DNA from 2 places in the Variovorax sp. 10L421 genome. Region 1 is predicted to be linked to the other one. Evidence: riboswitches for the same ligand, from Rfam matches in the RefSeq annotation. Region 1 holds a riboswitch; the other holds the start of a gene.
The links. A riboswitch is a leader RNA that binds a small molecule or an ion and turns the genes downstream of it on or off. The one in region 1 is predicted to bind cobalamin.
Positions count from the first base shown of each region.

Region 1 (4,073 bases):
CAGCGCCGACAGCTCGAACGAGCGCGGCCGCCCCAGCAGCCACTGGTTGCCGCCGTTCGAGAACGACACCGGATAGCGCCGGTCCGCCAGGTTGTAGGCGCGCAGCGCGAGCTTGAGCGACGGGTTCGCCTGCCAGCTCACGCCTGCGTCGGCCACCGTGTAGGAACCGATCTTGCGCGAGTTGGCCGTGTCGGCCTGGCGCGGGCCGACGTAGCGCACGCCGAACTCAGCCTCCCACTGCGGCATGAAGCGCCAGTTGAGCCACAGGTTGGCTGCCTCCTCGGGCACGCCTGTGGGCGTGTTGCCCGTGCGCGAGACCAGCGACTGGCCGACCAGCTCATTGAAGTCGTCGTAGCGCGCACGCAGCTTGGCGACGTTGGCTTCGAGCCTCAGCGTGGATGTCAATGCCAGGTCGAGCGTGGCCTCGACGCCTTCGGACGACTGCTTGCCGATCTGCTGGGTGATGGTCGGGTCGGTCGCGTCGCGCGAGAGCAGCTTGTTCTTCTCGATGCGATAGGCCGCCACCGTCCAGGCACCGCGGTTGTCGGCCAGCTGGCGCTTGTAGCCGACCTCGACCTGCTTGCCGGTGCTGAGGTCGAAGGCCGCCTGCGAAGTCGAGGTCGTGACCAGCGAGCCCAGCGGATCGGCCGCGCGCGCCACATGTGCATAGAAAGACTGCGACACATCGGGCGCATAGACCACGCCGAGTCGGCCGGTGGCGTACTCGAAGGTCTTGCCGAAGCTGTTGGCGGCGTTCAACAGGTCGGTGCGCGCGATCTTCGCGTGATCCCAGCGCAGGCTGCCCACCACCGACCACTGCTGGTTGAAGGCCAGCTTGTCCTCGGCGAAGAAGGCGTAGGTGCTGGTCCTGGTCTTGTAGCGCGGCGTGTAGGCCACGGGCGAAGCGTAGTAGCCGGGGTTGAAGACGAAGGGGTCGACCACCGAGCGGCCGCCATAGGGCGAGTCGTTGGTGTGCGTGAAGTCGATGCGGTTCGCATCGAAGCCCACCAGCACCTGGTTGGCCAGGCCGAACAGACCATGCCTGAAGGTGGCGTCGGTGCGGTTGCCGATCTGCTCCTGGTCATGGCCGATCTCCAGGTAGTCGCCGCGCGTCACGCGCCGCGTGGCGGCGTTGTAGGTGTAGGTTTCGCTGTTGCGCCAGTGGCGCTTGCTCTCCAGCCGGTAGAGCTGGTTGCGCACGGTGACGGCATCGTTGGGCGTCCACTGCGCGTCGAGCCGGGTCCACTTGTCGCGGTACTTGATCTCGGCGTCGTCCACGTTGTAGTTCTGGCGCAGCGTCTGGCTGCCCAGGCGGCCGTCGATCAGCGGCACGCCGTAGTAGCGCTGCGGCGACTGGCTGCCTTCGTCGTGCGACAGCGTGAACTGCAGCTGCCGCGACACGTCGAGCCGCACGGTCGCGCCCACGGCGAGGCTCTCGGCCTCCCCGCGCTGCATGAAACCGTCGGTGGCGCGGTGGCTGATGTCGAAGCGGTACGAGAGCCTGTCGTCGATCGCCCCGCCGCTGCCGAAGGCCACCTGGCGGGTGGCGTCGGAGCCGAGCGTAACGAGCGCCTCGTTGCGGATCGGGCCGCGCGTGGGCTTCCTGGGCACCACGTTGATCGCGCCGCCGATGGCGCCCTCGCCGTACATCACCGAGGCCGCGCCGCGCAGCACCTCGATGCGATCGACCGACCAGGTGTCGAACGGAAAGGTGACGGTGCCCGCGCCCGCATACAGGCGCGTGCCGTCGAACAGCTGCATCACCGAGCCGTGGCCCGAGAAGCCGCGCGCGGCCATGGCGGTGCCGCCGTTGCCGGGGCCGGGCGAGCCGGTGATGCCGGTGGCGCGGGTAGCGGCGTCGATCACCGAGACGTCGCCGCGCGCGCGGATGGTGTCGCCCGTCAGCACCTCGATGCTGGCCGGCGTTTCCAGCGGCGTGAGGCCGAGGCGGCTGCCGGTGTACGAGGGTTCGTCGATGACCAGCGGCGTGTGCCGCTCGGCCTCGACCTGCACCGGCCTCAAACCATGGCCGCTGCCGGCCGCTTCATCCGGCGATTGCGCGAAGCCGGCGGAAGGCCCGAAGGCCAGCCCCAAGCCCAATGAGAAACCCGAAAGGCGCGCCCAACGCAGCGGCGTACCCATGCAATCGCGCGCCGGCGATGCTTGCTGACCCATTTGATCTCTCCTGCGACCTGCGTCCCCGCAGGCTCCCGACCGATAGAGGAAGCAACGGAAGAGGCGAAGGGACTGCGGCGGTCCGCGCGAGCGCGAGGCGGCAGGCCCGGACACGCACTCCCGCAGCGTCCGAAGGCGGTTGCGAAGGCCGGTATCCGGGCTCGCGGAGCGCCGCGGTGTGCTGTGGGATTGCACACCGCGGCCGAAACCCTCGCCTTCCCACGCCGATGCGCAGTGGCTGCCCATGCCTGCGTGGAAGCAGGCATGGGCGTGAGGGTTTCCAGATCCGCCGACCGTTGCGGGGGCAGCGCAGGAATTGACGCGTCAAGATCGACGCGGCGCACCTGCTTCCCGTTTAACCCCGTGGCCATCACATGGCGTGCGGGGCACCTTCGAACCGTGTTGCCTGGCGCAAGTCAGTTAATAAGAACTGACACACCAGGGCGGGCGGGATTATAGGGAACGGCCTGCGGCAAGCCGCATTGCGCCAGAACTTCAGGCGGGCTTCCCGTCGGGTCCGAACAGCCGCCGCAGCACGGCCACGCCCGCCACCAGCGCATTCGAGTAGGTGGCGTAGGGATCCTGGGCGGCCTCCAGCGGCATGTAGACGTGGGAGGTTTCGCCCGGCGTGTCGTCGACCGCCTCCATCAGCACCCAATAGAACTCGCCCGCTTCCAGTTCATGGACGGTGAGTGCGACGTTTCTTGATAAGGACATGGAAATGGGCGTGACGGGATGGTCTGTCCTGAATGGGCGGGGAACGCATGCGGTTGACAGTGCTTTCGGGGTTCTCCTACAGAGCCCGACCCGCGCGCGGCCTAATGTTGTAGTCAGGGATCTTCGAAGAACCTCAAAAGAGCCAGGAGGCATCATGAAGCATTTCACTCTTGAACCGAACATGCGGTCGAGCATCGGCGGCGCCTTTTACCCGACCGGCTACTCGATGGTGATGTTTCCGAGCGCAGAAGATGCCAACCGCATCGGTCACCGCCTGATCGAAAAAGGCATGAGTGGGGACGAGGTCTACCTGCTTCCCGCGCAAACGGTGCTGGCCGAGATCACCCCGACCGTGAAAAGCTCCGACGATCCGTTGCCGTCCGCCGGCACCGATGCCGCGACCGTACGCGCCTTTACCAAGCTGGCGAACGAAGGCCACACCGGCCTGCTGGTCAGGACCCGCGACAGCGCGACGGCCGAACGCCTGATGGAACTGGTGCGCACGGTGCCCTATTCCATCGCCCAGCGATACCGCACGCTGGTCATCGAAGACCTCTGACGGCACGGGCGTCAAGCAGGCACGGCCATCGACACGGCCCGCTGGACCACGTCGCGCGCCATGGCCTGGGCCAGTTCCTGTTCGCCCAGGAACACGGTGGCGGAAGTCTCCTGCGTGAGCAGCCGGGCCTCCTGCTCGTTGTGGCTGCGGATCACGGTCTGGATGGTGGGGTTGAGCGTGCGGGCCGTCTCCATCATCTGGCGCACGTTCATGGCGTCGGGCGTGGCCACCACCAGCACGCGGGCACGCGCAATGTGCGCCTGGATCAGCACGGCCGGATCGGCCGCGTCGCCCCACACGGCCGGCGTACCGGCCTCGCGCAGCCTCTCGACCAGTTCGCGGTTCTGCTCGGCCACCACATACGGGATGTCGTGCGCGTCGAGTTCGGCCGCGATGCGGCGCCCCACGCGGCCGTAGCCCACGAGCACCACCTGCCGCGAGAGGTATTTCGCCTCGGTGGTCATGGGCAGTTCGGCCAGCGGGTCATCGCGCGATTCGAGTCCGCGCGCGAAGGAGGAATGGGCGTGCAGCCACTTCTGCATCGGCACGATCAGGCTGAACCACAGCGGGTTGGTGGCAATGGAGATCAGCGCGCCCGCCAGCACCAGGCTCTGCCCTTCCA
Region 1 is NZ_JBFTJJ010000037.1:32,134-36,206, forward strand. It holds gene AC1DFC_RS28215 (TonB-dependent receptor) at 1-2,175, opposite strand, end outside; cobalamin riboswitch at 2,305-2,583, opposite strand; gene AC1DFC_RS28220 (hypothetical protein) at 2,671-2,892, opposite strand; gene AC1DFC_RS28225 (hypothetical protein) at 3,047-3,451, shown strand; gene AC1DFC_RS28230 (cation:proton antiporter domain-containing protein) at 3,463-4,073, opposite strand, start outside.

Region 2 (4,073 bases), on a different contig from region 1:
CGGCGCCTGCGTCGCGCCCGCCAGGAACGCACCCATGCCGACGATGGCATAGGCGAACGGCGCCGAGCTTGCGGCCGGCCACAGCGCCTGTACGCCCTGGCCGAACAGCGCACCCACCATGCAGCCGAAGAACAGCGCGGGCGTGAACACGCCGCCCACCGCGCCCGAACCGGCCGTGGCCAGCGTGGCGACCGCCTTGGCTGCCAGCACCATCGCGATCAACGTCCACGGCCAGGGCGTGTGCAGCACCGCATTGACCACGCTGTAGCCGTTGCCCCAGACCTCGGGCACGGGCACAGACACCACGCCCATCACCAAGCCGCCCAAAGCCAGCCGCCACGGCAGCGTCAGCAGCAATCGCGAGAACAGTGCGCGGCTGCCCTGCAGCGCACGCAGGAAGCCGACCGCGGCAAAGCCCAGCAGCACGCCGAGCACGCAGAACAGCATGACGTCGGCGCCATGGATCTCCGGGAACGCCGGCATCCTGTACGGCGGCTGGTAGCCGGGCAGCGCCCGCATCGCCACGTTGGCGACCACCGAGGCGATGATGATCGGCCCCACGTTCTCCATTGCGATCGAGCCCAGCACGATCTCGGCGACGAAGAAGGCGCCGGCGATGGGCGCGTTGTAGGCCGCGGTCAGGCCCGCCGCCGCGCCGCAGGCCACCAGCAGCCGCAGCCGCTCGACCGGAAAGCGGAACACCCGCCCCAACAGCGAAGCCGCCAGCGCCGCCAGCTGCACCATCGAGCCCTCGCGCCCGATGGAGCCGCCGCTGCCGATGCTCACCAGCGACGACGCACTGCGCGCCAGCGTCTGCGCCACCGGGATGCGTCCGTCGCCGAGCACGATGGCTTCCATGTAGTCGGAGGTGGCGCTGCGCTGCGCGACGCGTTTCGCCAGCACGAGCAGCAGCCCGGCCACCAGCCCGCCCAGCGTGGGGCAGGCAATGCGCGCCCACCACGGCAGGTGCTTCGCCATCGCCACCAGCCCTTCGCCCGGCCCGAGCACCAGGTGCTCGAAGGCAAGGAGCGCCGCGCGGAAGACTTCGGTCGCCAGCGTGCCCAGCAGGCCGGCCCCGATGGACCACAGCAGCATCGACTGCCAGCCCGAGATGCCGAAGAGACGCTGCAGCGCTGAACGAAGATCCAGGAAAACCGAGGCGGGCCGCATCATGGCCGCCGATGTTAGCGGCGACCGCAACTTTCGAATTAACCCGCCGCCGGCAGGCTCTAAAATCCCGCCCGTTGGTGCCTGCGGCGTGGTTCACGCGCCGCGGTTCAACGGGAAGCAGGAGTGGAAGCCCCCGACCTCATCAGGTCGGAACAAGGCCGAAGCCGCCTGCGCTGCCCCCGCAACGGTCAAGCAGACGGCGCCGCAAGGCGCCAACCCCTTTCCATCGAAGCCACTGGGTGCCCTGAAACAGGCGCCTGGGAAGGCGGCAGGGGTCGTTCTGCCAGCCCGGATACCGGCCAACAAGGCGGCTGCCGCATGCGTGATCGTTGCATGGGGCGGCCATGGCGCCCAGGCGCCGGCGGGGAGGCCGGCGAGGGGTATTGACGTTCGTTCGGCTCATTCCATGATTTCCCACGTTTGCTTTTCTCGCGGCCGCGCTCCTGCGCGCCGTTTCCGCCACGCCTGCCTGCCGCTGGCGCTGGCTACCGCCTTCGGCGGCCTGGCCCATGCACAGGAGGCCCCCACGCTCGGCGAAACGGTGGTCACGGCCAACCGCACGCCGCAGGCGCTGTCGGACCTGGTGGGCGACGTGTCCATCGTCGACCGGCAAACCATCGAGCGCAGCGGCGCGACCGGCGTGGCCGACGTTCTCTCGCGCCTGCCCGGCATCGAGATCTCGCGCTCGGGCGGCTTGGGCAACGCCACCAGCCTGTACATCCGCGGCGCGGAAACGCGCTTCACGGCGGTCTACCTCGACGGCGTGCGCATCGACTCGCAATCGACCGGAGGCGCCGGCTGGGAAGGCATTCCGCTCTCGCAGATCGACCGCATCGAAGTGCTGCGCGGCCCGGCCGCCGCGGTCTATGGCTCGGATGCCATCGGCGGCGTGATCCAGCTCTTCACCAGGCGCGGCGAAGAGGGTGTGGCGCCTTACGCGGGCATCGGCTTCGGCAGCAACGGCCTGCGCAAGATCGAAGGCGGCGTGAGCGGCAAGTCGGGCCTGTTCGACTATTCGTTCGGCGTGGCGCATGAAGAAAGCAAGGGCTACAACGTGCAGCCCGCCAACAAGCGCAACGTGGTCAAGGACGGCTACGCCAGCCCCGACCGCGACGGCTACACCAGCACCTCGGGCAACGTGAAGCTGGGCTTCCAGATCACGCCCGACCAGCGCATCGATGCCACGCTGCTCACCAGCGAGGCCAAGGCCGGCTACGACGCCGCCGTGTCCTACAGGACCAGGCCGCCGATCCTGTTTCGCGACGACGAGTCGACCAATACCCTGCGCACCGCCGGCCTGACCTGGTCAGCCAAGTGGAACGACGTCTACAGCACCCGCGTGCAGGTGACCGATTCGCAGTCGGTCTACAAGACGCAGCCTTCGTTCTACCGCACCGAAACCAACCTGCGCGGCTACCTGTTCCAGAACGAGTTCCGCTTCGGCCCGCACCTGGTGACGGCCACGCTCGAACGCCGCGAGGACGCACTCGAAAACGCACCCACCACTACATCCAAGCTGCTGTCGCGCGATCGTTCGCAGGATGCGATTTCGCTCGGCTACGGCTTCGTGCAGGGCCCGCATTCGCTGCAGCTGCACGTGCGCCACGACAAGGACAGCGAGTTCGGCGGCAAGACCACCGGCAGCGCGGCCTACGGCTATGCCATCACGCCATCGCTGCGCTTCACGGCTTCTGCGGGCACGGCCTTCCGCGTGCCCACGCTGTATCAGCGCTTCAGTGAATTCGGCTTGGCCACGCTCAAGCCGGAATCGAGCCGCAACGCCGAGCTGGGCCTGCAGTTCACCGAAGGCGCCACGCAGGCGGGCATCGTCGTCTACAGCAGCCGCGTGCGCAACCTGATCGGGTTCGATGGAACGGCCAAGGGCTGCGCCTCCTCGTTCGGCTGCTACTCGAGCACCGCGCGCGCCCGCTACCAGGGCGTCACGTTGTCGGGCAGCCAGCGCTTGGGCGACGTCACGCTGCGCAGTTCGTTCGACTTCCAGGACCCGCGCGACCTCGCCACCCACAACCTGCTGGCCCGCCGCGCGCAGCGCCACGCCACCCTGGGCGCCGACTGGCGCATTGCCGGCTGGACGCTGGGCGCCGAGGTGCAGACATCGAGCCGCCGCTACGACGATGCAGCCAACAGCGTGAAGCTCGGCGGCTACACCGTGCTGAACCTGTCGGCCTCCACGCAGATCACGCGTGACCTCAACCTCGTGGCGCGCGTTGACAATGTGGGCAACAAGGACTACCAGTACGCGCGGCTGTACGCCAATGCCGGCCGCACTGCGTACGTCGGTCTCAAGTGGACGCCTCACTAAGCCAACCCTCGCCACGAAGCGGCGCCGCCGGTGCCGAGGCGGCCTCGTGCGCCGCCGTGCTGGTGGCTGCCCCGGCCTCGGGGCAGGGCAAGACCACCGTCGCGGCGGCGCTCGCGCGGCTGCATGCGCGCCAGGGCCGCCGGGTGCGCGCTTTCAAGTGCGGGCCCGATTTCCTCGATCCGCACTGGCTGGCGCTGGCCACCGGCGCGCCGGTGCATTCGCTCGACCTCTGGATGACCGGCGAGGCCGATTGCCGGGCGCGCCTGCGCGCCGCAGCGGCCGAATGCGACCTGCTGATCGTCGAAGGCGTGATGGGTCTGTTCGACGGCACGCCCAGCGCGGCCGACCTTGCCGAGCGTTTCGGCCTGCCGGTGCTCGCGGTGATCGATGCGCACGCCATGGCCGGTACCTTCGGCGCGCTGGCCTACGGGCTGCAGAACTTCCGGCCCGGATTGCCGTGGGCTGGCGTGCTGGCGAATCGGGTGGCCAGCGAAAGGCATGCGGGCATGCTGAAGGACGCATTGCGCGAGCCTTCGCAATGGCTCGGCGCCTTGCCGCGCGACGCAGGCTTCACGCTGCC
Region 2 is NZ_JBFTJJ010000002.1:101,859-105,931, reverse strand. It holds gene AC1DFC_RS04505 (ClcB-like voltage-gated chloride channel protein) at 1-1,173, opposite strand, end outside; cobalamin riboswitch at 1,229-1,488, shown strand; gene AC1DFC_RS04500 (TonB-dependent receptor domain-containing protein) at 1,577-3,493, shown strand; gene AC1DFC_RS04495 (cobyrinic acid a,c-diamide synthase CobB) at 3,478-4,073, shown strand, end outside.
Region 2: linked by a shared signal. The riboswitch ahead of AC1DFC_RS04500 (TonB-dependent receptor domain-containing protein) and the one ahead of AC1DFC_RS28215 (TonB-dependent receptor) in region 1 are both predicted to bind cobalamin.